Regions from separate parts of the Terribacillus sp. 7520-G genome, predicted to be linked through region 3. Evidence: riboswitches for the same ligand, from Rfam matches in the RefSeq annotation. Region 3 holds a riboswitch; each other region holds the start of a gene.
What was found. A riboswitch is a leader RNA that binds a small molecule or an ion and turns the genes downstream of it on or off. The one in region 3 is predicted to bind thiamine pyrophosphate.
Positions count from the first base shown of each region.

Region 1: it holds a riboswitch for thiamine pyrophosphate, as region 3 does, so the genes downstream of both, tenA (thiaminase II) here and thiT (energy-coupled thiamine transporter ThiT) in region 3, are expected to answer to the same signal.
Region 2: it holds a riboswitch for thiamine pyrophosphate, as region 3 does, so the genes downstream of both, CHH53_RS11580 (thiamine phosphate synthase) here and thiT (energy-coupled thiamine transporter ThiT) in region 3, are expected to answer to the same signal.

Region 1 is NZ_NQFP01000046.1:35-11,283, forward strand. Features, by position in the region: partial or broken gene CHH53_RS15310 (hypothetical protein) at 1-193, shown strand, start outside; gene CHH53_RS15315 (transcriptional regulator SplA domain-containing protein) at 387-629, shown strand; gene splB (spore photoproduct lyase) at 622-1,650, shown strand; TPP riboswitch at 1,710-1,810, shown strand; gene tenA (thiaminase II) at 1,931-2,629, shown strand; gene thiD (bifunctional hydroxymethylpyrimidine kinase/phosphomethylpyrimidine kinase) at 2,622-3,458, shown strand; gene thiM (hydroxyethylthiazole kinase) at 3,445-4,242, shown strand; gene CHH53_RS15340 (YckD family protein) at 4,284-4,607, opposite strand; gene thiE (thiamine phosphate synthase) at 4,781-5,419, shown strand; gene CHH53_RS15350 (copper resistance D family protein) at 5,752-6,816, shown strand; gene CHH53_RS15355 (S8 family peptidase) at 7,058-8,320, shown strand; gene CHH53_RS15360 (MFS transporter) at 8,458-9,558, opposite strand; gene CHH53_RS15365 (ArsR/SmtB family transcription factor) at 9,563-10,606, opposite strand; gene CHH53_RS15370 (NUDIX hydrolase) at 10,677-11,165, shown strand.
Region 2 is NZ_NQFP01000030.1:39,746-47,937, reverse strand. Features, by position in the region: gene CHH53_RS11600 (ThiF family adenylyltransferase) at 1-59, opposite strand, end outside; gene CHH53_RS11595 (thiazole synthase) at 59-823, opposite strand; gene thiS (sulfur carrier protein ThiS) at 827-1,030, opposite strand; gene thiO (glycine oxidase ThiO) at 1,027-2,148, opposite strand; gene CHH53_RS11580 (thiamine phosphate synthase) at 2,132-2,752, opposite strand; TPP riboswitch at 2,852-2,963, opposite strand; gene CHH53_RS11575 (SDR family oxidoreductase) at 3,074-3,856, opposite strand; gene CHH53_RS11570 (SDR family NAD(P)-dependent oxidoreductase) at 3,880-4,638, opposite strand; gene CHH53_RS11560 (NUDIX hydrolase) at 5,021-5,497, opposite strand; gene CHH53_RS11555 (serine hydrolase domain-containing protein) at 5,478-6,461, opposite strand; gene CHH53_RS11550 (putative quinol monooxygenase) at 6,739-7,053, opposite strand; gene CHH53_RS11545 (MFS transporter) at 7,193-8,192, opposite strand, start outside.
Region 3 is NZ_NQFP01000007.1:53,674-64,922, forward strand. Features, by position in the region: gene CHH53_RS02470 (M3 family oligoendopeptidase) at 1-1,148, shown strand, start outside; gene CHH53_RS17860 (DUF2812 domain-containing protein) at 1,405-1,686, opposite strand; gene CHH53_RS02480 (PadR family transcriptional regulator) at 1,723-2,064, opposite strand; gene CHH53_RS02485 (DUF1385 domain-containing protein) at 2,309-3,058, shown strand; gene CHH53_RS02490 (ABC transporter ATP-binding protein) at 3,234-4,079, shown strand; gene CHH53_RS02495 (ABC transporter permease) at 4,076-4,810, shown strand; gene CHH53_RS02500 (sensor histidine kinase) at 4,819-5,964, shown strand; gene CHH53_RS17095 (response regulator transcription factor) at 5,939-6,547, shown strand; gene CHH53_RS02510 (peptide MFS transporter) at 6,586-7,962, opposite strand; TPP riboswitch at 8,172-8,271, shown strand; gene thiT (energy-coupled thiamine transporter ThiT) at 8,355-8,921, shown strand; gene CHH53_RS02520 (YflT domain-containing protein) at 8,959-9,309, opposite strand; gene CHH53_RS02525 (class I SAM-dependent methyltransferase) at 9,546-10,037, shown strand; gene CHH53_RS02530 (YwpF family protein) at 10,171-10,581, shown strand; gene CHH53_RS02535 (TrkH family potassium uptake protein) at 10,666-11,249, shown strand, end outside.

The DNA of each region.
Region 1 (11,249 bases), on a different contig from region 3:
GGAAAGTATTTATGAAATCTATAAACAAGCGCGGGTAAAGCTGAATGACATCCGGACAAAGGCGAATCAGAATGAAGAAGCTTATGATTTGTTTGTCGAAGATGACGCAACTGAAGAAGGAGCTGCCTCATCCGGTTCGCTTTCGTATCTTGCGGAAGAGCTGCAAACCTCTGTGGCCCGTTTCCGGATATGATTCAATTGGCCAGCAGATAGTAAACGATAAAAGACAAGATGATGAACAGAAAAATATATATAAAGATTTTCACTATGGACCCCTCCTTAAGAAGTAGACGAATACTTCCTGGAAAAGGGTTCATTTTTTTACATGCTTTGTCTGCAATTTGTGCATACTACCCCCAGTATGTATAAAAAAGGAGGCCAACGGTATGGCATTTCAGCCAGGGGATATCGTCTATGTGATCATTCGCAATCCTCATGCACAGGGAGTGGCAAATATACAGGAAGCAGCAGTCGTCCATCATCCGGAAAAGCCCGGGGAACTTGCTTTGTTCATTTATGAAACGTATTATCCGCTGACGGATGAAGTTGCAGTCTATCAGGATCTTGGCGAGGCGGAGGAGGCGTATGTGTCTGCTTTCGGCCTGACCGAGGGTGGGTATTATGGTTAAACCGTTCGTGCCGCAGCTCGTCTATATCGAGCCCAGGGCATTGGAGTATCCGCTTGGCGTGAAACTTCGGGATAAATTCCAGGACATGGGAGTGGAAATCCGTGAGACCACTTCCCATAACCAGGTTCGTAATCTGCCGGGGGAAAATGAGTTCCAGAAGTATCGCACTGCCAAATCGACATTGGTCGTCGGCGTACGGAAAACATTGAAATTCGATACGTCCAAACCATCTGCGGAATATGCGATTCCTTTTGCGACAGGATGTATGGGACATTGCCATTATTGCTACCTGCAGACAACGATGGGATCCAAACCTTATATCCGTACGTATGTGAATACAGATGAGATTTTCGAGGCGGCAGAGCAATATATGCAGGAGAGGGCGCCTGAAGAGACGCGTTTCGAGGCTTCCTGTACTTCGGATATTGTCGGCATCGACCATCTGACGCACACGCTGAAACATGCAATAGAATACTTCGGTCGATCCAAACATGGACAGCTGCGTTTCGTGACGAAATTTGCCCATGTGGATCATTTGCTGGACGCAGATCACCAGGGACGGACAAGGTTCCGATTCAGCATCAATGATGACTATGTGATCAAATACTTCGAACCTGGAACCTCCCGTTTGAAAGATCGGATCGAAGCTGCCGTGAAAGTTGCAGAAGCAGGTTATCCGCTTGGCTTCATCGTTGCTCCGATTTATCTGCATGAGGGCTGGCAGAAGGGCTACCCGGAAATGCTGGAGCATCTGGAAGCAGCGCTGCCCGCTCATGCCAAAAAGAACCTTACCTTTGAATTGATCCAGCACCGTTTCACAAAGCCGGCAAAACGTGTCATCCAGAAAAATTACCCGATGACAAAGCTGGAACTCGATGAAAATAAGCGGAAATATAAATGGGGCCGCTACGGTATCGGGAAGTATGTTTATCAGAATGAGGAACAGGAAGAAATCAAAGACATTCTTGGGAGCACGATCTATAAAATGTTCCCGCATTCACGGATTGAATATTTCACTTGATGCATCGGTTGACAATCTTATCCATGCATGTGATAGTTAAAGGGACAATTGAATTTGAGGAAGTCCACTAGGGGTGCCGTTCGGCTGAGATAAGAGAAATCTTTATCCCTTTGAACCTGATCTGGTTAACACCAGCGTAGGGAAGTGGAGCCGGATTCGTGTGAACTTTGACACTATCGCTATGTATACGAGTCGCTCCATACTTCTGGAGCGGCTTTTTTATTTAGCCGGCGCCAATCACTCTTCATCAGGGCTTTCTCCAATAAGGGGAGGAATTTACATGTTTTCTGCACAATTGAGAGAAGAAGCAAACCCGGTTTTCGAAGCAATCTATCAGCATCCTTTCGTCGAAGGAGTTGCAAATGGCCATGTGCCTAAAGAGGCGCTGATCCATTACGTGAAGGCAGACTATGAGTACCTGACTGCATTCGCTCGTATTTATGGCTTGGCAGTAAGCAAATGTGAGACAAGGGAAGAGATGGATTTCTATCAGTCCCAGATCAATTTTGTCCTGCATAGTGAAATTCATCCGCATAATGTGTTCTGTAAGGTGGCTGGTGTGAAATACGAGGATTTGCAGCGTATGACACCGCCGCCGGCAGCAGATCATTACATTTCCCACATGATGAATAGTGCTGTACATGGTGATATCGGGGAGCTGATGGCAGCACTCCTGCCTTGCCCGTGGACGTATCAAGCGCTGGCTGCCCATATTATCGAGACGAAGGAGCCGGATGAATCCAATCCGTTCCTGGAATGGATCCAGTTCTATGCCAGCAGGGAAGACGGTATGCCGGATGTGACAGCCGAGCTTTGCAAGCGGCTGGACAAATGGGCGGAAACAGCAGGATCTGCTGCCAAGGAACGAGCGCGTAAAGCATTCCTGAAAAGCTGTATGCTGGAGCATGCCTTTTGGGAGATGGCAACCACCGAGCAAGATTGGATGATACCATTGAAAGGAGAGTCCCTTCATGCCTGATGTGAAGAGTGCTTTGACGATTGCCGGTACGGATCCTTCAGGCGGTGCCGGCATCCAGGCTGATCTGAAGACATTCCAAGAGCGCGAGGTATATGGCATGAGCGTGATAACATCCCTTGTCGCCCAGAACACGACTGGTGTGCAGGCAATTCATCACGTTCCGGTCGAATTTCTAAAGCAGCAGCTGGAATCCATTTTTTCGGACATCATCCCGGCTGCTGTAAAGACCGGAATGATTGCATCGGAAGAGATGATGCGCTGTATCGCTGCTATGCTGAATGATGCAAATACCATTTATGTCATGGATCCTGTCATGTATGCCAAAAGCGGGCATGCCCTAATGGGAGAAGATTCGAGAGATGCGCTGAAGACACATCTCGTGCCGCTGGCATCACTGGTTACGCCGAACGTACCGGAAGCGGAAGAACTGACTGGAATGCGGATAGAGGACGAAGCCAGTATGAAAACAGCAGCAAAAAGAATCGTCCGGGAATATGGGGCAAAAGCTGTCCTTATGAAAGGCGGGCATATGGAAGATGCTTTAGCTGCAGATTGGCTTTATGATGGGGAAAACTTTACGTCCTACACAGCCGAGCGAATCCCGACAAAGCATACTCATGGAACAGGATGCACATATTCGGCGGCAATCACAGCGGAATTGGCGAAGGGGAGATCGTTGCAGGAGGCAGTCAAAATCGGCAAGGAGTTTGTAACAGATGCGATTCGTTATTCGCTGCAGCTAGGCAAAGGGAACGGGCCGACAAACCATTGGGGCTACCGTCTGAAAAGTGTGCCTGTACAGGAGGGACAGCATAATGAAGTATACTGATGTGATAAAGGAAGTCCGCACAAAGAACCCACTGATTCATTGTATTACAAACAATGTGGTCATCAATTTTACTGCAAACGGATTGATTGCACTCGGAGCTTCTCCGGTTATGGCATCCGCTAAGGAAGAAGCAGCGCAGATGGTGCAGCATGCACAGGCGCTGCTGATCAATATCGGCACCCTGGCTGCTGCCGATGCGGAAGCGATGATCTTAGCTGGGAAAGAAGCGAACAGACTCGGTATCCCGGTGATTTTCGATCCTGTCGGTGTGGGTGCGACGACCTACAGGACAGAAACAGCCCGTCGTATTTTGGCAGAGGTGGATGTCACTGTCATACGGGGGAATGCGGGTGAAATAGCTGTCCTCGGCGGTATATCGGCTAAAATAAAAGGTGTGGATGGTTCTGGTGAAGGTATATCCCCAGGCCACGTCCAGCAAATTGCAAGAGAGCTGGATACGATTGTGATCGCAACAGGCAAAATAGATGTCCTCTCGGATGGGAACCATACGTATAGTGTGTCGAATGGCCATGAGATGCTGACGAAAATAACAGGATCCGGCTGCCTTCTCGGTGCAGTCGTTGCAGCATTTGCAGGAGCTGCGGATGATGTGATGAAAGCATGCATCGGCGCACTAAGTTTCTATGGTATCGCAGCAGAGGCTGCAGCCGAGCTTGCGCAAGCTCCGGGAAGTTTTCAGGCTGCTTTCCTGGATCAGCTTTATCTTTTGGGGAATGACGTAAGTGGATTGGAACGAGTGGATGAAATTCCGGTAGAAGTGTAATGAAACAATCAGCAGGATTCCAGCCTGCTGATTGTGGACAGTCATTTATCTGGGTGCGCAGGATGTCCATGCCGATGCGGTTTCGGGATGAAGCCATCCTGCTCCAGCTGTTCGAATCGCTGATCCAAATGCTTCACGATTTGGTCGGCTTTTTCTTCAGAAAAGACACCGAATTCAACGTATTTCTCGATGATTTGCTTTTCTTGCTCCAATGCTTGTTTCTGCAGCGCCGCTATTTCCTGCTTCTGCTTATCTGTCAGTACATCTGCAACAGCTTTGTCAGCGGCGAAGGAAGCGGCAGGATTGGCAACCACCAATCCAAGGCATAGAGCGATAATGACAGCCCCAGCTTTTATCCATTTCAACTTTATCAACTCCTTGTTCAAGCTTGGGCTTACTTTACGCAGTTTTGGGATTACTATCCATCTTCCACACTTTTTCCTAAATTAGGAGCAAGGGATTTTTCTATCTGAGGAATGAGAGCAAATTCAATACAGGTTTGGGATGTGAAAAGTATCAATGGCAAAGGAGCAGTAATATGAAAGAGGAATTGGAGCTTTATTTCATCATGGGCAGTCAAAACTGCCCGGACAAGGATCCGGAGGATATATTGGAGCAAGCGCTCGATGCGGGCATCACGATGTTTCAATTTCGTGAAAAAGGGGAGGGGGCAAGGACTGGAAAAGCAAAACGACAGCTGGCGGAACGGCTCCAGGCTAGGTGCCGTGCGCATAGTATTCCTTTCATCGTCAATGACGATGTCGATCTTGCCATTGCGATTGGCGCAGATGGTGTGCATATCGGACAGACGGATGAAGCGATGCAGCTGGTGAAGGCACGCTGTCCAGAGCATTTCATCATCGGTGTAAGTGCCCAAAATGCCGAAGAAGCCAAAAAGGCAATCCAGGACGGGGCACATTACATTGGTGTCGGTCCCATTGCTGCCACACGGACAAAAATAGATGCCAAGTTCCCGATCGGACTCACGGGACTGCGGGAAATCCGGAAACAAGTCGGTGAATTTCCGATAGTCGCAATTGGCGGCATCAATCAGAAAAATGCAGAAGCTGTCCGTCAGGCTGGTGCGGATGGAATCTCGTTCATCTCGGTTTTGACCAAAGCGAGCGATATCCAAGAGGCAGTGAATATGCTGAAAGCGGGGAAGGTGCACGGATGAGTGCGCCTTTTTGTTATAATGCCACCCTGAAATAAGATTCCCGCTTCAAGACACCTGCTTCACTACGAAAAACTCCTGATAGCGGACAGAAAATCCTGCACAGCTGACAGCAATGCGGCATGGGAAAATATATGGATGGAGACATATCCCAGTCAATGCATATCTTTTGTTTCTCATGCTTAAGTGTACGGATTTGGTCACATTTTCTTCTATACGCTAGTACATTTCTTTTATACGATGGAAGAAAGATAAAGGAAAAAATGGAGTTGTAGAGTAATGAAAGAAACGATGTTGGTTATGCTGGCATTTTGTAAATATAGAAGGGCATATCCGTGATTCTCATTCCATTATTGGAGTTGCTGTCGTATATCGCTTTCTCTTTTGTTGCCGGTCATCTTGTTTTCCGATTTGTGCGCAAGGAAGAAGCAGCTATCCGGACGCCGCGAAGTGATGTCTTGGCAGCTGCGGCATCGGCGGCGCTGGTCACGAGCGGACCGGTCATTAATCTTGTCTCGCTGCATGGTGCACAGGATGGATATGGACAAGCATTGGGGCAGGTGCTCTTCCAGTTTACAGCCGGAAGAGTCTGGATCGGCATCTTTATCCTGGCCATCACTGTCTGGGTGCTGCTTTATTTCGATAAACTTCCGGTTCTGACACTCCTCTTGTTCCTTGGTATGCTGTTTCTTCATGTGTATGGCGGCCACACAGAGAGGGATTTGATGGGGGCATTCGCCTATTTCATACATGTAAGTGCCGCTGTCCTCTGGGTTGGTGTGTTGATTCATGTTTGTTTTTATGCTCCCAAGTACTTCAGTTGGGAAAGTTTCCTGAAGTGGTTCACACCATTTGCAATCCTGCTCGTCATCACAGTGACAGCCAGCGGCATCGTCGTTATGCTGTTTGCAATGGACATACGGGATTACGGAAATGCTTTGATGCTCACATATGGACAAATGCTGTTCGTGAAGCATATCGTGTTCATTCCGGTACTTGTTTTTGCTGTCATCAATGGATTTCTGGCAAAGAAGGCCCAGCGCGATCCTGGATTCCGCCCGATTAATTGGATACGTGCCCAAGCCGTCTTGCTGGCGATTGTCTTCATTTGCACCGCGATACTCAATACATCTGCCCCGCCGGACAACATAAAGAGCGCGTTAAGCAATGAAGGCTCTGCGCTGATTTTCGGCAGCATATTTCCTAAAGTGACGGCTGAAAGTGTCGCAACCTGGCATTTAAGTGGACTTGGAGTTGTTTGCTTCATCGGATTTGGCTTGTTTTTGGCCAGTATTGTATATTTTTTCAAAAAAAGAGCAGCAGCAAGCTTTGCATTGGCGGCAGCATTCGCTGCTTCGGGTCTTTTGTACACAGCCATAATGACCAGTTTGCAATTCTGATAGCTTAGACAGAAAGACATTATTCCGACTTTTCTCACAGAAATTTTCACCTGCGCAAATATTCTGCTGGAAAAAGGAAAAAGAAATTGGAATGATGTCTTTTTTTGTATGCTGCTGTCGGCTGTTTTCCCAATACATTTTGCTGGAAGCCTATGCTAGATTTACTTTAATAGTTTCTGAGAGTCTCGAGCAGAGGATTGGACACCACCTCAGTGACTATAAAAACCAGCGAGGTGATCGAATGAAAAGAAAACTGGTAAGTGTCGCTGCTGTCGCAATGATAGGATTATCTGCATTCCAGCCACTGCAAGCTTCAGCTGCTCCTGATGAAACGGCAAAAAATGGGGAAGTCCGTGTTCTTGTCAAGCAGAAGGATGGGGTCTTCTCCACACAAGCCACTGACGAGGTCAAGGAAGAGCATGGTGTACGTAACAGCTTTGGCAACGAGGGCTTCACTACCGAAGTATCGAAAGAAGAGCTTAAGGAATTGAAAGCTGATAAGGACTTGGAAGTAACCGAAGTAACGGTGTATTCGAAGCAGGAAGTGTCAGCCAAACGAGATGTTTCGACCCAAGCGGTATCCGATCGGACACCATGGGGGATACAAGCAATCTATGACAATCCATCCATAACGAGGACAAGCGGCGGGGATAATATCAACATTGCCGTTCTCGATACAGGAACATCTGTCAATCACCCTGATCTGGCTGCCAATGTGGAGCAATGCATCGACTTTACACAAGCATCCAGCGGACAGGTGAATGGCACTTGTGTCGACCGTGATGGACATGGTACGCATGTTTCCGGATCTGCACTTGCCAATGGCGGTAATGGCTCGGGCATCTATGGTGTAGCGCCGGAAGCTGACCTTTGGGCGTACAAGGTACTTGGTGATGATGGCCGCGGTTATTCCGATGATATTGCCAACGCAATCCGGAAAGCTGCCGACGAGGGAGCCAATCGCGGGGAAAGAGTGGTTATCAGTATGTCGCTTGGCGGCGGACAGGATTCCCTCATCTCCAGTGCGGTGCGATATGCAAACAGCAGCGGGGCACTAGTGATTGCAGCCAGCGGGAATTCAGGTCCATATGAAGGCTCCATCGGCTATCCTGCTGCACTGCCGGAAGCCGTGGCAGTCGCCAACTTAGAGAACCGTCAGCAAAATGGAACATACCGTGTCGCCGATTCTTCCTCCAGGGGCTACAGCCGTACGGATGGCGACTACTACATCCAGCAGGGTGATGTGGAAGTGTCAGCTCCTGGATCAGCAATCCTATCCACATACCCGGGAAATACGTATGCAACACTTACTGGTACATCCATGGCTACACCGCATATCTCCGGTCTGGCAGCAAAAATATGGTCTGAAAATACAAGCCTCAGCAGCTCTCAAGTAAGACAGACGCTGCAGTCGCGTGCACGAGCAAATGATATCCTTGGAGGCTATGGTGCAGCACGCGGAGATGATTATGCCTCCGGTTTCGGATTCCCACTGGTTCAATGATGCAAAGGTAATGGAAGGAAGAAGGCTCCTTTTTCGAGGAGCCTTCTTTTTTATAGTTTTCGAGGCAATCTCCACACTAGAAGACTGGCTAAGCTGGCAATACATCCGCCGAGCACTATCGTAGTTCCGATGCCGATCTACTCTGATAGGAAGCCGGCAAATATTGAGGCTGCCGGTAGTAAAGTGAATGTGATGAAGCGGGATGTGGATTGGACTCGTCCTAATAAATGGCGAGGTGTATGACGCTGTCGAATTGTTTTGATGATTGGATTCACAGCCCCGGCAGCTGCTGTGCCGATCATATTGAAGCAGGCTGCCAGCCATATGGTATCTGTTAGGCCGACCAGGATGATGGATAATCCGCCAATCACTTTGGCAGCGAATAGTATCTGTCTATATGTGGAGAAGCGATCTGCAAGAAAACCTAGCGAAGTTCCCAGAATGGCTCCAATCCCCCCTGAGGATAGGACGACGCCGATAAGCACGGGGTCAGTTGTGAGGTTGTCTACATGGATGACCAGTAAGACAATGAGAAATTGAATGCCGAAATTGGAAATAAGTAAAACGAGATTAGTGTACCAAATTTCTTTCTGATGATATAAGAATGTGAAACCTTCCTTCAGCTCTTGTATGTAGGTGGAAATGGAAAATGTGCGTGCGCTGGCAGTATGCTGCTCATATGGCAGCATGAGGACTAGCCATACAGCGAGTAAGGATAAAATGCTTACGGCTATCAAGCTGTTGTAGATGCTGAAAAACAAAAGAATAGTGCCGCCAAGGCTTGGGCCAATCACTATAGTAAGCTGATATAAGGCGCTTTCCAAGCTATTGGCATAGTGAAGCTGACGTTCGGAAACCATGGCAGTGAATTGTGCGCCTTGGTAGAATTGCCCGGCAAAACCGATACATACAGATAGGAAGCAGATGAGGGCTAGACTAAACTGTCCATTCATGGCAAGGACACTTAACAGAAGAAAGCAAAGAAAGCGTGCCAAATCGGCCGCCAACAGAACGTGCTTCCAGTTCGCGCGATCAAGCAAAGGGCCGATGAGAGGCTGCAGCAGCATTGTCGCCCGCTCTGCAGCCAAGGCAATCGTAACGGCGATAGCCGAAGAGGTCACTTCCAATACGAGCAATGGCAGCAGGATGCTGTACACTTGGCCGGCCATGGCCGCCATTGTCGTACTCATCATCAGGCGCGATAACGGATGGGTCAGAGTGATTTTTTGAGCGGGCATTTAATCATCCTTCCAGATAGGTCTGCAGTTCATGATCCAAAGAGGCAATCATATCCTTGTTTGCATAGTAGATTTGTTTATTTGAACCGATAAGCCCGGCTGATTTGAGCATTTTCAAATGATGATGAAGAGTGGATTTTGCAGCGGGAAGCTGTTCGGCTAATTCCTGGAGCGCATGTTCCCCCTCCATCAAACGCTTCAATAAATTAAGCCGCGTTGCATCCCCCAATGCTTTATACTTTCTTACAAGCATCGTATCCGGATTATATTTGTTTTCGGGATCGATGCTGCCTGCATGGATTGGATAATAAAACACCTTAGTACCAGGCAAATCAGCGAGGATTGTCCACGGTCTGTAATGGTAATGCGGAATGAAGAGAATGGTGTGGATAGACTCATCCGGTTTATAGCTGGTGCTGTTGGTTACCCATCGAATGAAAGCAAGTTTATCCATTGCCGCTAGTCTTTGTTTTTTTTCGGCGATATCCCGTTTCAACATATCCTCTAATCGCTTTTTGTTCGGCTCAATCACCGATGCGAACCAATTGGTCATAGTCGAGATCAAGTGGTTTTTCAGGAAGGAAATATCTGCTGTCACCATATAATCGATATAATCCGGGAAGAAAGGGTTGTCCGCGGTAACTTCTTGCAGCAAGGCCAAAGAGCTGGCATTTCCCTGGGCAGCCATGGTCCGATGCTTTTCGAATGTGCTGCCGATGTAAGGAAGGCAACGCTCCCGCATTGTCTGTTCAGACATGTCAGAAATTTCACCTATCCACTCTGTCAAGGTACGGACATTGGAATGATGGAGCAATTGAAGCAGTGCTTTCCATGTATTATGCTCATGAACAATTTGTAAATCGTGCTGAAGCGCCGGCGAAAAGCCGTTTTCCGGGTTATCCCACATCTTATCCACATGCTCGAGTGTCCCTTTCAGTGATTTGTTTGTAACTGCGGCTATTCCTAAGGCAGCTTCCCATAATAACGATGTTTCGAACAAAATGGTATAATCATGTTTTGCCTTAAATCCAGTCTGAATTATCTGCATATTCATCACCTCACTGTAATTCTATAATAATAGAATATATAATTCAATAAAAGTAGAATGGAGTGAAAGCATGACTAATCATCATCAAGCATTCGGTGTGTATGCCGTCATACAGAACGACAGCAAACTGCTTGTCATCCATAAAAGCCGCGGTCCATATATCAATCGCTATGACTTACCAGGGGGAAGTCCGGAAAATGGGGAGGGGTTACTGGAAGCTGTCATCCGTGAGGTGAAAGAAGAGACGGGCCTGACCGCGGAAGTTGAAAAACAGATTGGCGTGATTGATTTCAAGCTTCCCTGGCAGTGGAAGCAATTTACCGACTTGCACCATACTGCTGTTTTTTATACAGGGGAGGTAACGGGGCAATTGAAACTTCCTATACAATTTGCGGGGCAGGATGCATCTGCGGCTGAATGGGTTCCCATTGAAAGTCTATCCAGTAAGAACAGCTCGCCTTTGGTCATGCAGGCAATCAAGTGGCTATCTTCATCCGAATTGCCCCTTGAGACTGTTGTCTATCCGCATTGGGAAATTAGGAAGGGAATTTTCGAGTGAGGGGATTAGGAGTTGCTGTATTGCATGGCTGGATTTTGCATGAGATGCTGCCGTCTGTCTCCTGGCAAGCGTCTCCGCGGGGGT
Region 2 (8,192 bases), on a different contig from region 3:
ACCCGTGCCTGCCCTTCCTTGCCGATAAACAATTCCTGCTTCCGATAACGATCCCGCATCAGGTAAACAATCCTTCACTCGGGCTGCTGGCTGCAGCATAGTCCTTCTCCGGGATTCTGCCTGCTTCGAACCCCATTCTGCCCGCTTCGATTGCCAGCTTCATTGCACGCGCCATCTTCACAGGGTCCCGGGCACCGGAAACTGCTGTATTCAGCAAGACACCATCAGCCCCGAGCTCCATGGCATAAGCAGCATCCTTCGGAGAACCAATGCCCGCATCGACAATCACTGGTACGCTGCTCTGTTCCACGATCATACGAAGATTGAAGGGATTGATGATACCTTTTCCCGAACCAATCGGCGATGCACCCGGCATGATGGCATGCACCCCCAAATCGATGAGCCGCTTGGCCAGCACAACATCATCCGACGTGTAAGGAAGGACAATGAAACCCTCCTCCAACAACATTTCAGCTGCCCGCAGCGTTTCGACTGGATCAGGAAGCAACGTCCTATCACAGCCGATCACCTCCACCTTCACCATATCGCATAAGCCGGAGGCCTTCGCCAGCCTGGCGATACGGACAGCCTCCTCTGCCGTTTTGGCACCTGCCGTATTCGGCAGCAAGGTATACCGTTTCAAATCAAGCTGCTCAAGGAAATTCGGCTGGGACGGCTCGAAAATATCCATCCGGCGTACCGCAAATGTCAGTATCTCCGCCTTTGAAACATCGACAGCCTCTTTTTGAACCTCGAATGACGGGTATTTACCTGTCCCCAGCAGCAAACGGGAAGCAAATGTCTTATCTGCGATTTGTAACATCGTTCATCCTCCTCCGACAAAATGAATCAATTCGACTTTATCGCCATCTCTTATAGGCTGATCTGCATAGGCAGATTTATCGATGATTTCGTTGTTCAGTTCGACAATCACAATCCTATTCTCCAAAGAAAGGGATGACAGCAGCTGGGCGATATTCCGGATGTCAGCGGATAATGCATGCTGCCTGCCATTCAGTTGAATGCTCACATCAATACCTCCTCATCGGTATGCAGTCGGTCGACTCGAAACGCTTCCATCCATACTTCCGGAACTGCCTTACCGTCAATCAAGTCACAGATCATCTTACCTGTAACCGGCGCAAGCAGAATCCCATTGCGCTGATGACCAGCAGCAATGAATAATCCCTTCATCTCTGGATGCTCCCCGATCAGCGGCTTGCCATCGATCGTCTGAGGTCTGAGACCGGCCCAGCTTCTGAGAAAAGGCATCTTATCTATCCCCGGCAGCATCTGTCTCGCCTTCTCCATGACCCTGTGTATACCCCCGGATGTCGGCTCTGTACTCCAATCTCCCCTGACCTTTGTTGCACCGATGATCAGCTCATCATTGTTCCGAGGAACAATATAATGCTGGTCATGGAATAAACTGCAGGAGAGCGGTATCTCTGTATTGGTGACAGCGATGCATTCCCCTTTCACCGGATACATTGGTGTCCCCAAGCCAATCCGCTGCAAAAGGGCATTACTCCATACCCCGCCGGCAATGACCACATACTCCGCCTGCCATTCTCCCTTGGAGGTCTGTATCCGATATTGCCCATCTTCCTTTGCAATGCCTTCCACTCGAGTGAACGCATGTATACGGGCTCCTGATATTTTGGCTGCCGAACAGAATCCTCTGCAGGCAATGGCTGGTGTGACATGTACATCGTCCGCTATATGGATCGCTCCTTCCAGGGACTTGGTCAGCCCCGGCACTTCTTTTTCCGCAGCAGCTCGGTCCAGCCACGTCACACCTTCCAAGGAACAAATATCGGATAGCCTTGCTCTTTCTTCTGCCGTAAAAACAAGCTGCAGTAATCCGCCTGTACGCCGTTCGATATCTATCCCTGTAAGCGCACGTATATCGGCTTCCGCTTCTTCGTACAGCTGTTGGCTAGTCCGGGCAAAGGAATAAAGCAAAGCACCGAACTCTTTATACTCCGAATGGGCGCCTAGCATGCCCGCTGCGGCTCGTGTCGAGCCTGACCCAATCTGTCCGGCTTCGAATAAATCGACCCGGTGCCCTGCCTTTGCCAAATAATAAGCGATTGCACTGCCGATGATACCCCCTCCAACCACAGCTACCTCACTGGATTGCTTCAAGACGTGAACACTCCTCCCTTAATTCCTTTACAGCCTCAAGCGGTTGTTTTGCTGAAAAAATACCGCTCATTACAGCAGCGCCATCCAATTCAAGCGCTTTCAGCACAGCTAACCTCTCTGCCGTGATTCCTCCTATCCCATACATCGGCACTTGGATGCTCTGCCGGATTCGCACTGGATTGGATAGCGGCTGAGGGGCTTTCCCCTGCTTGCTTGCCGTTGGAAAACAATGACCATATAACACGTATGCCGCACCAGCTGCTTCTGCCTCCATGGCTTCCTCAAATGAATGGACGGGAGCCCCGATCCGCAGCTCCGGATACTGCCTTTTCAACTCTTTCAATGGCAGTCCGTGCCCTGGTACATGCACCTGCTTCAAGCCAAGCAGCAATGCTGCATCAACCCGGTCATTGATCCAAAGCTTTTCCTCTGGCAGTCCTTCCTTCACTAACTCCCGGCATAGCTGATACACCGCTCCAGCCGGCTTGTTCTTTTCCCGGATCTGTACATGATCGACATAAGGATGAATATCCAGCAAAATACGCAGCAAGTCGGGAATATCATGCCTGTCATCTGTTACTGCCATCAATTTGATTGCTATCACCTTCCTTGACGAACAGTCCGGAATACATAAAAAACACCACTCCCCAAAAGGAAAGTGGTGTGTACTGTCTACGAAAAATACATACAAAAGAGCATGTAAACTCGAGTGTCTACACTTTCCTACGCAGGTCCGAACCTGTTCAGGTTATGAGGGTTTAAAGAGTCACCACTCTTAATCTCAGCCCTTATGAAGGGATCCCCTAGTGTGAAAATAAACTATGAACTTACCCATATCGTAGCATAATCAGTATAATTTGCAAGATTTTCTCAATATAAAAAAGACCATCCGAATCGGTCAGATGGCCTCCAAAGAAAATATAAATCAGTATTTATAAGATTGTCCGCCGTCAATCGGCACAACAGTAGCATTGATGAAGTTCGCTTGATCGGAGAGAAGGAATGCAACAAGATAACCGACTTCTTCCGGCTTACCGAAGCGCTTCATCGGGTTGACGCTGACAAATTCTTTGCCTGCCTCTTCCCAGTTATCCCCGCCGATTTGACGCAAGGAACCTTCTACCATTGGAGTCATAATGGCACCTGGTGCGATGGCTTTGATGCTGACGCCGAATTGCCCGTATTCGATTCCGGAGTTCTTCGTCAAACCTACCACACCATGCTTACTTGCTGCATAGCCAGACTGGTTGCCGATTCCGCGGATTCCACCTACGCTAGCTGTATTCACTACAGAACCATGACCTTGCTCCTTCATTACTTTCAATACATGACGCATACCGTAGAAAACACCATTCAAGTTGATGTTCACAACGCGGTCGAATTCATCCACAGGATACTCTTCCGTTAGATTCTGTGTTCCCTCTACACCAGCATTGTTGAAGAAACTGTCAATCTTGCCAAACTGATCAACTGTTTGTTTTACATACGCCTCAACTTCCGGCTCGTTTGCACAGTTTGCCACAATTGTAAGAACTTCTGCTTCCGGTGCTGCTGCAAGGACTTCCTGCTTTGTTTCTTCCAAGCCTTTTTCACTTATATCAACAAGGGAAAGTTTTGCGCCTTCTTTTGCTACTTGAAGTGCTGCTGCACGGCCCAGTCCAGAACCGCCGCCTGTAATCAATACTACTTTATCTTCAAACCGTTCCATGAGAATCTCTCCCTTTTAGTTTTTTAGATTGCCGTGAACCCACCATCGATCGGCACCACCGCGCCATTGATATAAGATGCCTTTCCAGTCAGCAGGAAGGTGACAAGCTCCGCCACTTCTTCCGGCTGGCCAAGACGCTTCTGCGGGATAGGCTCTGTCGCATTTACGAATGCTTCCGGATTCTTTTCCTTATATGCACGAACCATTGGTGTTTCCGTTGTGCCTGGGGCAATTGCATTCACTACGATGCCTTGCGCCGCATACTCAGCAGCCAATGTTTTCGTGATGCCGACCATTGCATGCTTCGTCGCGGAATAGGTGCCGACTGTCGCTTGACCGACAACACCCGCCGTGGACGATGTATTGACAATGCGCCCGCTGCCATTGGCAAGCATCACTTCCAAAACGTATTTCAAACCATAAAGGGCTCCATTCAGGTTGATACCCAATACCATATCAATCTGTTCAATGGTATTGTCCACAAATTTGACGCCCGGTCCGGAGATTCCAGCATTATTATAGAACATATCGATAGTTCCAAATTCCTCTACCGTTTTATCTACATAATGTTTTACTTCCTCTGCTTTGCTGACATCCGCTTTTATAAAAATCGCTTTTGATCCCTTCTCCCCCACTAAACGGACCGTTTCCATACCAGCTGCTTCAGATACGTCAACAACGCTGATTGCGATGCCTTCTTCTGCTAATCGCAATGCGACAGCTTGCCCAAGTCCGCTGCCGCCTCCTGTAATCACCGCTACTTTCTGTCCACCCACAAGCAAACCCCACCTCCTACAAATTGAGTAGGTTTATTTACCTACCTTATACGTAAGAGGTTACACCTTTTACGAAAAAGCAGTCAAGCAATTTGAATGCTCAGAAAACTTTTTGAACAAATATAATCCATTTGTTCAATGACGCAAACGGTAGTATGTTTCACAGAATTGACAGTGTTGTTCATGGATGCCTTTCAAATGTAAGCCCTGGATCAAGTTGGGGTAATGTGCGAGTGGATCTGGACGGCAATTTCGCTTCTATTCCAGCAGCCGTCTTTTCGAACCGTAATGTTTCACTATGCAAGCCCAGCAGCCACAAGGCAGATCCATTCTGTTTCTTTATATCCACGGAATTGCTGTTCAACTTCTACCTTCCTATACCTGCATCTCATTCCGTCCTTTCTCTATGAATGAGATGCACTGGTACAGCAGGCAGGTCTGCCAGCTTCTCTGGTAAAAAATCGGGCCTTAACGGGAGCTCCTTGATTCCAGCAAGAGAGATCCATTCATAAGAAAAATCGCATCCTTCAGGAGATACGATTCCCCCGGTCCCTAAAAGCCTATCTTCCACATCCTTGACCAAATAAATAAAGCAATATTCATGATATGGGCGATCCCGATAGGTAAAGAAGTTCTCCACTATCCACAGCAGCCTCTGTGCCTTTGCAGGAATGCCAAGTTCTTCCTTGAATTCCCGTTCCACGGCTTGTGCAGAATCCTCCCCCAGCTGTATCCTGCCTCCGATAAGCGCCCAAAATGGCTCTTTTTTATTTTTGTGAAGCAGTACGTGATCATCTTTTATTACAATGCCAGCCGTCCGGCAATTCAATACTCGTTCGCCTAGCTCAATCGTTAAATCCTCCACCGCGGCCACCCCCCTCGATTTCCCGAACAATGTAAAACGGACCAGCACCATGGTTGGACGGGACCACTATCTTCCGTCCACTTTTCGGATAATAAGCAGCATGGAAACTCACGCCAGGGTCAAAACCGATAACATAGAACTTCTTGATTTCACCCGCTTCTTTTTTCATCCAAATACCATAGCCATAATATGTTTCTTCATCCACTTGAACGTGCGATGTCAGCAGCTTGTCCGTAAGTCCTGCGTTCAGCAGCTCATGCTGGAACAGCGCATCCCAGAAACGCATCATATCAGACGCACTCACATACACACCGCCATCAGCTCCCCCTCTGACCGGCAGTGCATAAATATTGGAACGATATCCTTCGTCCTCTTTTATGTAACCGACTGCCGTATTACCCGGCAATTTATCAAATGGAAAGTAACCAGCTTCCGTCATTCCAGCTGGATCGAAAATATAGTCCTGAACGAATGCCGTAAAAGGCTGACCAGCCAGCTCTTCCACTACCAATCCCAAAACGATGAATGCTGCATTGTTATAATGGAACCGCTCCCCCGGCGAAAACGCCATCTTTCTATCCTGGAATAAAGGCAGAAAATCCACACCGGATCGCATCCGATACATCGGCAAGGTTCGCCACAACTCTTCGAAATCATCCATTACCTCTTCATCGAAATAATCAGGAATTCCCGACGTGTGTGTCAGCAAATGATGAATCGTAACATCCTGGTGGAAATGAGGAAATGGAATCGATAGGCAATCTGCCAATTTCGTATGGAAATCCAGTTTCTTTTGTTCTACCAGCTTGGCAATTGCCACAGCAGTAAAGACCTTTGCACCGGAAGCTATTCCGAACCTTGTCTGCTTATCAAAAGCCAGCTTTTCTTGCTTATTGGCATACCCATTTTGGAAGAAACAGCTTTCCTGATCCTGTTTTATATAAGCAACTCCCGAGAAATCCATTTCCTCTGCTGCCTTTTTCAATCTATTCTTCAAATCTTCCAACACAAACCCTCCCCGACTTTCGAATCTTCAAAATACTCAAAGCGAACCTGAGTCCTGCAATCCAAACCATTTTATCTCTCACTTCATGGTACCATAATTGGAAATATATGATGGATATAGAAATAATGAATGACGCCGATTGTATGTGCATGGCTGTCCTGCAGATATAGGATGAGTTAAATGTGTAAATACGCATCCTTTAAAGATAACGGCAGACAAGTGATTTGTCCGCCTTTCAATCAGTATCCATACCTAATCCCCCTAATGTTTGCAGGGTATTCAGTCGTTCCATTCCAGTTATAAGGGGCTTTGCCCGATGGATTAAAGTTTGTGTCACTTCCAGGGCAAGTGATGCCTGATGAGCTGCTTCATCTTTCCATACCTCATATACATATACTGCTTGCGGCTCCTCATTGGACAAACTGACCTGATATACTTCGCATCCCTCTACATCCCCCATGGCCTTTGCTGCCTCCAGAAGAATCTCACTCAATTCTTCTCTATCTTCTTTATCTACCAAGAACCTGCCAAACAAGCCGAACTTCTGCATCCGATCCAACCTTTCCTTGTAAGAAATTGTTTAAATGAGGAATACGACAAGCTTATACAAAATCCTTTATCCATAACAAGCGGTCATCATGACAATATTTAAACAAAAAAAAGCGGACAATTGACTTGTCCGCTTACCACTATTGATTTTGTACTGTCTTCTGAACTGCACTCCGCAAAGACCATACCGCAAAAGCAAGCGAGATGATGACCAGGATACTTCCGACATGCGCTGTCGTCTGCATGGAAGAAGTTGCTCCATTCACGACTCCGCCGACTAAGGACCCCAGTGAAATCCCGATCTGCAGTGCCGAGTTGTTGAAGCTTTGATGAATGCCGGCAGTCTTTGCATCGGTTTCCACGATATAATTCTGCAATGGCGGTGCCAGACTCCAGCTTAAAGCGGCCCAGATTACCATCACCACCAGGAATAACGGGAAGGAAGCAGTGGAGAAGGGCAGCACGAACAGGATGATGGCGAATGATGCGACTACAAGGATGATACTCACCTTGGAGCCGAATTTATCCGCCAGGCTTCCGCCGAAGGCTCCGCCGGCAACTGCTGCTATACCGAAGATAAAGTAGCAAATACTGATCCATTGTGTGTTCAGATTCAATTCGGATTCCAGGAAAGGCGTGAAATACGCATATATTGTATAGTGACCTGCAAGCAGGAACAGCATCGTCAAATGCGCTGTCAGCATTTTTTTGTTCCGCAGTGCTTTCAGCTGGGATTTCAAGGACTGTACCTGCTCGACTTCGATCCTATCGAGCGTGAACGCAATCAAAATCATGGAAAGCAAGGCCATCAAGCCAATGAATAGAAACAGCATCCTCCAGCCGAAAGCATCACTGATGATGATACCGATCGGAACCCCAAGCACAAGCGAGGAACTGATACCCATATAAATAAGACCGATGGCTTTTGCGCGATGCTGCGGCTGGACGATTTTTGCCGCGATAGTCAAAGAAAGAACAATGATCAATGCTGTGCTCATTGCTGTCATGACACGAGCGATCATGACAAAAAGAAATGATGGGCTCACATAGGTAATGACATTCCCCAAAACGAACACACCCAGTGTCAGCAGCAAGAGCTTCTTCCGCTCGATATTTGACGTCAATGTATATAAAATCGGA
Region 3 (11,249 bases):
CCAGAATGCAGGAAGCATGGACAGGGAAGGAAGACTTCTTTGCTGAAACGCTCAACCATCTGGCTGGCTTCCGTCTGCAGACATACAAACACCGTAAATGGGACAACGTGCTGAAAGAACCGCTGGCTTATAACCGCATGTCCCAGGAAACTCTGGATGCTATGTGGGAAGCAATCACGGATGAGAAGGATGCCTTCGTAAAATATTTGCAGCGCAAAGCGGAGATTTTAGGCTTGGAAAAACTGAGCTGGTATGATATCGATGCGCCGCTCTCCTCTGCAACGAAACATGTTTCTTATGATGAAGCTGCGGATTTCATCGTCAAGCATTTCCGCACATATAGCAGCCAGATGGCTGATTTCTCACAGCAAGCATTCGAGAAGCGCTGGATCGAAGCGGAAGACCGTAATAGCAAACGTCCTGGCGGCTTCTGTACCAGCTTCCCGGACAAAAAAGAAAGCCGTATCTTCATGACATTCAGCGGAACTGCTTCCAATGTATCGACGCTTGCCCATGAACTGGGCCATGCTTACCATAGCTATGCGATGAACGATGTGGAACAGCTGAATCAGGAGTATGCGATGAACGTAGCAGAGACAGCTTCCACTTTGGCGGAACTGATCGTTTCGGATGCTGCGGTAAAAGAAGCTGAAACGAAGGAAGAAAAAATCGCATTGATCGAGGAAAAAATTCAGCGCAGTATCGCTTTCTTCATGAATATCCATGCCCGATTCCTATTCGAGACAAGATTTTATGAAGAACGCAAAAACGGGCTCGTATCGGCAGCTCGCCTGCGTGAGTTGATGGTGGAAGCTCAGAAAGAAGCTTATAATGATCAGCTTGATGAATATGATCCGACATTCTGGGCGTCCAAATTGCATTTCTACGCAACAGACGTACCATTCTATAATTTCCCGTATACATTCGGTTACTTGTTCAGTACGGGTATCTATGCAAAAGCTGCCGAGAATCCGGCAGACTTTGAACGCTCCTACAATGCTTTGCTGAAGGATACTGGTCGAATGACGGTGGAAGACTTGGCAATGAAGCATTTACAGGAGGATTTGACCCGGAAGGCATTCTGGCTGAAAGCTATAGAGGTATGCAAGCGGGATATCGAGGAATTCTTAAGATTGACTGCAGAGTGATAGTGGGCAGATTGCAGAGGAATTGTTTTTCTCTGCAATCTTTTTGTCTGTAAGATAGAAAAAAGCGGTTCCTCTGCTTAACCAAAGCAGGAAGAACCGCTTTTTCTATTCTGTTAAATTTGAAATCTTTTGGCTGATTTTGAAAATACATAGAAATATCAAGGACAATGATGTAACTGACATATCCAATGCTAGTGAATTTTTTAGAATAGCCATACAGGAGGAGTGTCATCCGGGCTGCAATAACAGCAGGCCGCTATATTTTTTCGATTTGATATTCACGCTCTGTGTCAATTTCAGCAGTTTGCCCCGGAGATTCTTCCGTTCGGATATAATGCCAATCACCGTACCTGGTGACATACTCCCAGCCTGCATCCTGAAAAATCGTCTTGTATTCATGGAGATCATCATCGCGCGTGGCTTTATCATCCAGTCTGTAAATATTAGGAATCAGACTCGATTTTCTCGAAGGTATAGAATATTTTATACCCGGCATTTCTTTGCCATGGCATCCGGCCATCTTTTTCCCTGCCATCATGTCAGACGAAAAAGAGCTTGGGTGTTCTTTTTGCAGTCATAGATCCTCCACCTCGATACTTTCAACCTTTTGCCGACTTATCTCAACCAAGTATTGCAGTCGATTCCACTCGGACTTCACAACCTGTTTTCCCAGTTCGGTAAGTACATAGCTTTTTCTTCGTTCTCCGTCTTCACCGGTTTTAGCGATGATTTTTTGTTTTTCCAATTTACTCAATGCCCCATATAAAGTTCCTGGACCCAATTTCACATCGCCTTTGCTCATCTCTTCTACTTTTTGCATGATGCCATATCCATGAAGAGGGGTGGTGAGGGAAAGCAATATATAGAAAGTTGTATGTGTAAGCGGCAAGTATTGCGTTGGTGAGGCTTTTTTCATTCGGTTACCTCCAATCAGCTGTTTCATGTTTGTCGGATATGCTGTTGCGAGTTCCTATTATAGCATATCAGAAACAGCTCATTTTTTAACAATGGACAGATCAGGGATTGAAAATTGGAGCAAGAAGGATTAATATATCGGAGTGAGATATATCGTTAAACGATATAACGATATGCGATATAAATGACTTCGACTTAAGGAGAGAATCGTTATCAAAATAAATGAGTTATCAGTCAATGGCGGCATGGCACATGGTGATGCTGTCTCCTTTTACGGGAAAAACTATCAATCTCGCGCGACAAGAAATAAAAATGGTGAGATAAGTGTTGAGGTGAAACGGCTTAAATCATTACCGCATTGGTTAAATCATATGCTTCTGATTCCAGGACTCAGAGGTTTCGCCGATACCATCTATGGCTTCTATATGAAGTGGTGGGTAGGCCTTCTATTCCTCCTTGCCCCGATTGCAATGAATTATCGTATTCAGGCAGTATTCGACTTCTTCACTTCTCAATCAGGAGATGCTGAGGCGGGCTTTATTTCCGGAATGCTTATTGGTTTGATCATGATGACAATTATCATCAAAGTGACGCCCGTCAGCAAATATCATGCTGCCGAACATATTGTCCATAACCTGTATCTGCAGGGCCGGCCGCTTCATGCAGAAGAAGGGAAAAAGACCTCCCGCATTCATGAATGGTGCGGGACGGGATGCATGTTTTTACTCATGGCGTACACGGTGATCATGGTATTCATTCCATTTCCATCCTGGCTGAAGATCATGCTGTGGTTTCCTTTCTATGGAGAAGTGATGATGAATGAAAACAAGTACTTCCGATTGCTTGTCATGCCATTCAAATGGATTACATACGCATCTCAATTCCTGACAACATCAAAACCGAAGGAAGAACATATAGAGGTTTCCCTAAAAGCGTTCCAAAGCTTGTTGGAGAAAGAAGAGGAGGCATTGCTGAAATCAAATACAATTGCTTGATGGCAAAACATGCTGTGACGGGGGATTCTGGAAAAAGATGGGCTTCATTTTGAGGAAGTATCCCATCTTTTTTCATGGAGTGGACGATATGATGACAAATGTCAGCTTTCTTCATGACATTCCTTTCTTACTTGCTGCGTTTTGACTTGATATCTTGTTAGCAGGAGGTGGTTTTATGCTGATGCTGCATCATATAGGTAAATCATTTCATGGACAGTCGGTTCTTAGAGATATTACGTTTCGAATGTCGGAGGGAGAGAGCATCCTCTTGCTCGGTGCCAATGGAGCTGGTAAATCCACTTTGATTAAGATCATTTTAAGGATGCTGCAACAAGATCATGGCGAGATGGAATGGTCGGGGACCCGGCCGCGGATTGGTTATGTACCGCAGTCACCCTCCATTATGGGGAATTTGACAATCAGGCAATTTATTTCTTATGTACTTTCCTTGCATGGCAAACGATCACAAATCAGCACTGTTTTGAAAGATGCCGGTTTGGATGAAAAAAGTAAGATGCTGGCAGAAAATTTAAGTACAGGCCAGATGAAGCGGCTGTTGTTCCGATTAGCTATAGCTGCAAAGCCAAAGCTGCTCATCATGGATGAACCGACAGCTGGAATGGATTTGGAAGCCAAGCGTCTGTTTCGCCGGCAATTGTCAGCGATACGTGCTGATGGAATCGGCATATTGGTTACGACGCATATTCCATCGGAAGCAGAAGAGCTTACCGATCGATTGCTGTATCTGGAAAGCGGTGTGATAAGGGTGGATCGGGCCATTGAGGATATCAGGCGGCTTAGGCAGTCGATAAGCTTCCGTACAGATTCCAAGGATGAAAAGCTGTTATTCTCCCTGGGATACACGCTGCGGGACGGGGTATTCCAGAAGCTGACAGATGACGCAGATAAGGAACTGCAATTGCTTATCCAAAGGAATATCCAACTGAAGCAGCTGGAAATCAAAGGCGAGACGCTAAAAAGGTATGTGGAAGGGTTGAATAGGAAGGGGGCTGGCCTATGAAGTCTATTATCCTGACAACGGGCATGGAGTTACAGCGTATGATAAAAGATAGATATTTCCTATTTTTTTCTTTGCTGATGCCCTTCATTTTTTATAGTTTATTTACTTATATGAATAGAGGCGTAACGATCAGCGGAATGGATTTTGATTATTTTTTCCTGATCTCCATGACCTGTTATAGCTTGGTTGTGACTTCTGTGCAAACATTCGGTATCCAGATTATGTATGACCGCAAGCAAACCTGGATGGACTATCTTTTTACACATCCTGTCACAGTCTCACAGTACTTCGTTGCGCGCATCTTTACCCAACTCTTGCTCCATACATTCATTGTCACAGTATTCTTCCTTGCCGTAAATGCCTGGAAGCGATTTGACCGCCCTGTCGGGGAATGGATGATGACAAGTGTCTGGCTGCTGGCTGGCTCGATTCTATTTCTGGCGATTGGTGTCTTGATTGCACAATCCAAGAAAATACAGACAGCATCCGCAATAGCGAATATTGTGGTATTAGGGCTGGCCATTTTGGGAGGGCTTTGGATGCCTCTGGAAACATTCCCGGCATGGGTGCAGATATTCGGGAAGTGGCTGCCCTCCTACCAGTATGCATTTGGTGCATGGAGCATTGCATCCGGTGAGGGTATTGAAATTTCCAATATCATCATTCTGGTTTGTTATTTTTTGGTATGCTTTATAGGAGCAATGTCGCTGCACTACAGACAAAGGAGGTGAGTGTATAGATGAAAAAATTCCGCTTATTTCCGAAAGAGGAAGGCTATATACCGCATCTTTGGCTGCTGTATTTCTATTATTCATGTGTGAATCTATTTTTTCTGGAAGGTTTATGTTTTTGGCTTACTTTGCTTATACTGCTTGCTGTGTTTATCTGCTATCGGGAGATGTATTGGCGGCCTGAAAGAACGTTTGCTGCTTCCATGGTCATGATATTGCTAATCTCTTTTCTCGTTTTCCTCGTATCCGTATCTTATTTTTATATACTTTTATATGCAATGAGCATGTTATATGGAGTGAAGAAGTCATGGCAATTCTGGTCGGGTTATGCGGCAATCAATAGTGTGACAGCAGGCTTGCTGCTTGTAGATAGGATTGGTTTGACGAATCTGAATTGGGGGTATATATTGCCTGGTATTTTGATTGCCTTAATCGCTCCTGCCGCCTGGAAGGCACAGGAGACATGGAATCATAAATGGGAAGCAGTCAACCAGGAGTTATCCGAGGCGAACAATCGAGTAGAAGAATTAATCAAAGAAAGGGAACGGGATCGAATCGCCCGGGATTTGCATGATACAGTCGGGCAGACATTATCCACCATCTCGGTGAAAAGTGATATTTCGAAGAAGTTTGTATATCAGGATCAAGAGCGGGCGGAACAGGAATTACATGATATTCAGCTGCTGGCCAGATCCCTGCTCCGGGAGATGCGGGAAATCGTTAGTGATATGCGGCTGGTATCCTTACAGGAGGAATTGGAGGCAGCTCAATCCAGACTGGAGGAGGCGGGAATCGATTTTGAATTGGAACAGCATTTGCCTCCGATGAAGGATGGTTCGAAGGAAACTCTGCTTGCTTATATTGTCAAAGAAGCTGTCACAAATGTCATCCGTCATAGCCGCGCTACATTCTGTAAGATGCGCCTCATTCCGTCCGGAAGCGAACTCCAATTGGAAGTGGAGGACAACGGGATCTTTGATGGCAGGGAATGGCAAGAAGGAAATGGTGTGGATGGTATAAGGAAAAGAGTGAGGCTGATGAAGGGGAAAGTTCATTTCAAAAAAAGGCAGGATGGTGGATTGCATGTGACAATAAATGTACCGCTGCAAACCGAAGGGGGAACTGGGCATGATTCATATGCTGTTGGCGGATGATCAGAACATGCTTCGGGGTGCGATGGCAACGATGCTAGATTTAGAGGAAGATTTCTTTGTTGCTTGTCAGGCGGCTACCGGCGAGGAGGTTTTGCATGCGCTTCAAACCAAAACATATGATCTGCTGATTCTTGATATCGAGATGCCGAAATATAGCGGATTGGAAGTCGTGAAATGGTTGCGGGAAAATAACCGCCCCGAAAAGGTGCTGATGCTGACGACCTTTTCCACTGCTGCTTATGTCAAGGAAGCTATGAAGATGACCGTCGAGGGGTATCTCCTGAAGGATACGCCGAGTGATCAGCTTGCACATGCGGTAAGGGACATTGCCTATCATGGGCGCACCGTGATAAGTCCCGAGATAACGTATCAATTCGTACAGGGAATGGATACCCCGTTAAGTGAGCGTGAACAGCAAATCCTCCAGCTGGCGGAAAAAGGATACTCCACCAAACAAATAGCTGCAGAACTATTTTTATCGCCGGGTACAATCAGAAACTATTTCTCGGAGCTGATGGATAAGCTGGGTGCCCAGAATCGTTCACAAGCAGTTTACATAGCGAAGGAAAGGGAATACATATAAAAAACACAGCTCCTAAAAAGGAACTGTGTTTTTATGGATCAGTCTCTGGCATCAAGCATGGACTGCAGCTTTTTGGAAACCGCCAGCAGGATGATACCAACTATGATAGCTGCGGCACCGATTACACTGAATATCTCCAGATAACCGAGAGTTGCTGTCAATGCAGCAAGCTGTCCGCCGATGATATTGGCAATACCGGATGCTGCCATCCAGACACCCATCAATAGGGAAGCTATCTTAATAGGCGCTACTTTACTTACCATGGATAGTCCTACCGGAGATAGGCAAAGCTCACCTATAGTATGGAATAGATAAGTAAAGATGATGAATAAAATATTAGCTTTGTGCATTATATCCGTTTCATCACTGCCTGTATACAGTACTGCTGGAACCAGAATCATGAAACCTAATCCCAGGAGAATCATACCGAGGGACATTTTTGTCGTTGTTCGCAAATCTCCGCGTTTTGATTTGCTTAGTTTCAACCAGATTGCGGATATGATCGGAGCAAGGATGACAATGAATAGCGGGTTGACAGATTGGAACCAGGAAACCGGTATCGTATAGCCGCCAATATTCCGATCGATGAAATCCCTTGTATAAAGTGTCAGGGAAGTGCCTGCTTGTTCAAAACCAGCCCAGAAGAAGATAACAAAGACAAATAGAATCAGTACAGCGCCAGTACGTTTCTTTTCTGCTTTTGTCATTTTTGCTGCTGGAACACTTTTCGCGGCGACTTCAGTACGAGCAGGTTTTGTTCCGATATTACCTAAGTAACGTTTACCCAACAAGCTGAAAATCAACTGACCGATGATCATTCCGATGGAAGAAGCCAGGAATGCCCATTTAAAGCCAAAGTGTTCAATACCATCAGCGTCTACAGAGTGGAATAGATCTTCTGCAAGGAAACCAGCGATCAATGGGGAGAAGAATGCCCCCAGGTTGATTCCCATATAGAATATTGTGAAAGCAGCGTCTTTCCGTTTGTCTCTTGGGTCATATAGTTCACCTACATAGGTTGAAATATTCGGTTTGAAGAAACCATTACCGATGATCAAGAAAAGAATCCCGATATATAGACCCAATTGGCTGTTGAATAGAAATATTGTGAAATCTCCGATCGCCATTGTGATACCGCCGATCGTGATTGCTGTACGCAGACCAATATATTTGTCTGTCAGATAGCCGCCGATGATAGGCGTGAAATAAATGACTCCTCCGTATAAACTGTAAATGAAAGCAGCATGCTGTGTGCTCATTCCCAAGCCGCCGCTTATCACTGCGGCAGTCAAGTAAAGCATCAAGACAGAGCGCATTCCATAATAGCTATACCTTTCCCACAATTCCGTGAAGAAGAGAAGATACAATCCCTTTGGATGCTTCTTCCCCTGTGGGATTGTAGCTGGTGTATCCATTTTTAATCCTCCCTTTTTAAAGAACATTGTCCATTATACGTCATAGTTTTTCTCGAATTCAAACAATTTCGTTATATGAAGTAAAAGTAATAAAATTGCTAAAATTAGCACTTGGGTAAAATTTCATATATAGGAAATTTCAATAATAGTTGCTAGCGCTATCATTTTTCTATATAATAGATAGACAACAGAAAACAAATCGGAACCAAAAAGCCTGCAGGGGGAGCCATTCCGGCTGAGATGGACATATGTCCAGACCCTTTGAACCTGTGAGTTAGCACTCGCGTAGGGATGTAGCTTCTTTGATGGGGAAACAATGCGTAAGGGCCATCGGAAGGATCTCCCTGCGGCATTGTTTTTTTGTTGCATTTTTTTAGTAGGGGAGAAGCAATATGCAATCAAGAGGCAAGGTTTTATTTTTAGTGGAGGTGGCAATATTCGCCGCGCTCGCATTCGTACTGGACTTATTTTCATTTAAAGCATGGGCACAGGGAGGCAGTATCTCCTTGCAGATGGTCCCGATATTTTTGATGGCGTTTCGCTGGGGATGGAAAGGAGGACTTGCAACCGGGTTGATTACCGGGCTGCTTCAATTAGTCACCAACCCCTATATCATACATGTTGTCCAAGGTTTTTTGGATTATCCTTTGGCCTTCACTTTAGTTGGTCTGGCAGCTGTGACGGCTGGATCAGCTCGTAAAGCGGCAAAAGATAATAACCGAACCAAGCTTGTTGGATTCCTGATCATTGGAACACTGATTGGAAGTATTGGACGGTTCGCTTCACATTTTGTAGGCGGGATGGTCTTTTTCGGATCAGCAGCCGCTCCCGGGCAGAGTGTATGGGCATATTCACTTATATATAATGGCTCCTACTTGCTGCCGAGCTTCATCGCGAGTATCATAGTCATCCTCATTCTGGTTTTGGCCCAGCCGAAATTCATTTTGCCAAAGAAATGATAAACAGGCACTGTTCATCGGAACAGTGCCTGTTCATTTAAATAAGCAAGCCTTCGACATTTTCCGTTTCGGTGACAATCAAGAAGATTTTCCCTTCATCCAGATCCTCCTCGAAATCCTCGGCTTCTTCTTGGGAAAAGCCGATTTCCTTCAGTTTGGTACGGAGCTCATCCCCAGGTTTACTGAACATGCTCCCGACCGCACTTTTGGCACCCATCTCGGATAGGCCGATTGTATTGGCATCCACTTTGCTGGATACACGCTTTGTTCTGTCGTCATCATGTGACAAGACATAAATATTATCTTTGTTTACACCTTTTGTACTCAGCTGCTGAATGTCTTCCTGAAGCTTTTCGTCGTTTGTATACTCTTTCAGATAGGGTTTCATGTTCATCTCTCCTTTATGTTGATCTTGTATGGAATATCTACCCGCTCAGCAAATACTGAAACAATTTTGGTTTGATCATACGAAATCAGAGATAGAGATGACTTAGGTTATGATTGGTGGGTTGAGAACCGATCGAGGATAGAAATTATGAATCCGTGAAAGCCTAGGGAAGATACGTTTAGTTTCGTATGGTATAGGCAATACAGAACTAATCGATTGTAAAAGGAGAGAGCTGTATGGTGAATAAGACAACAGAAGTTTCAGCAGCAGAGGTGCTGGAGCTCCTGGAAATAGAGGGCGGAGAAAAAGTGATCGTCTTTGGTGCTGGTAACGGGGAGCTGGTTATACCGATTGCCCATAAAACGAAGGATCGTGTGACTGCCCTTGAAGAAGATGAAGCTTTATTGGAGGAATTATCGCTCCGTGCAGAGGAAGAGACACTATCGAATATCGATCGGATGCCGAGCGGAGTGGGCAGACTGAATTTTCCGGATGCATCCTTCCAGCGCGGGCTGGCAGCGTTTGTATTGGACAATACGGATGATCTCGAGTTAGCTGTTCAGGAGATATACAGAATCACCATCGAAAAGGGCATTGTTGTTGCACTTGGTTTCAGCAAGGATCAGAGTGCCGGCTTGCTTACCGATAAATTGTCGAAGGCAGGGTTTGACGTGACGGCAGGGGATCTGAATGAGGAAGTATATTATGTAAAAGCATTCAAAGCATGAGAAAACCGCCGGAAGGGCGGTTTTTCTTGCGCATTGGCACATATATTCTTAGGAAACATCCCCTATCCAATACATACGAAAAGCATTAAGATAGAGAAAAGATATAACTGGTTACATAAAAGGAGTGGGAGCAGTGAAAACATTCAAATTGGTGGAATTAACCTTATATTCAACGGATCAAGGATCGATGGAAGGGAAGGAAATGAAACTATCGGAGGGCTTGATCATCAATAAGGAGGAGGATAACGAATGGGTATTGGAAGCAGTCCTTGGCAAAGAGGATTTGGAGGTCGTACAGACATTATCTGAGGACCGCAAAGTCCTGCTTGCGGAAGTAAGGATCACAAAACCTGAGAATCGGCTGGCCTTGTTTTTGATACAAGTATTGGAGGTCAATGATTTAGGGGATGAAGGAAATGTAATCATGCGGGGCAGACTTGCAAGGGAAGACCGGCTGGATTTGCTTACTGCAATCAAAAAGCTTCGCAAGGATGGGCTGGAAGAGGGAGAAATCCTCTCAAGCGGAATCGGCAGAGCTGAGTAAGCAGTTCTGAAAAAGAGCTATTCTCCTTATACCATACCTGCTATAATAGATTACATTTGAAAGATGCAACGAAGGAGTTCATGTATGCGTACCTATGACCCGCGTTGGCGATGGCTCAACAATATTTCGCCAACAAGACTGATCATTCTTTTTTATTTTACGGCAGTTGTTATTTCTACCTGCTTATTGGCCTTGCCAGTAGCTCATAAAGAAGGAATGGATATCTCCTTCGTGGATGTACTTTTTACATCTGTCAGTGCCATCAGTGTGACTGGGCTTGCCTCTGTTCCCATACAAGAATATTTCAACACGACTGGAATCATACTGATTGCGTTCACGATGCAGCTCGGCGGAATAGGTGTCATGACGCTTGGCACCTTCGTCTGGCTATTGTTCGGAAAGAAAATCGGCTTTAAGGAACGCCGTCTCATCATGGCGGATCAGAACCAAATGTCGTTCCGCGGAGCGGTCAGTCTCATGCGGCAGATCCTGGTCGTTGTTTTATCGATAGAATTGATCGGATTCCTTGTTTTGGGAACCTATTACCTGCAGTATTTCCCTACAGCAGGTGAAGCATATTTTCAAGGGCTATTCGCCTCCATCAGTGCAACGACCAATGGAGGCTTCGATATAACGGGGCAGTCACTCATCCCTTTTCAGCATGATTA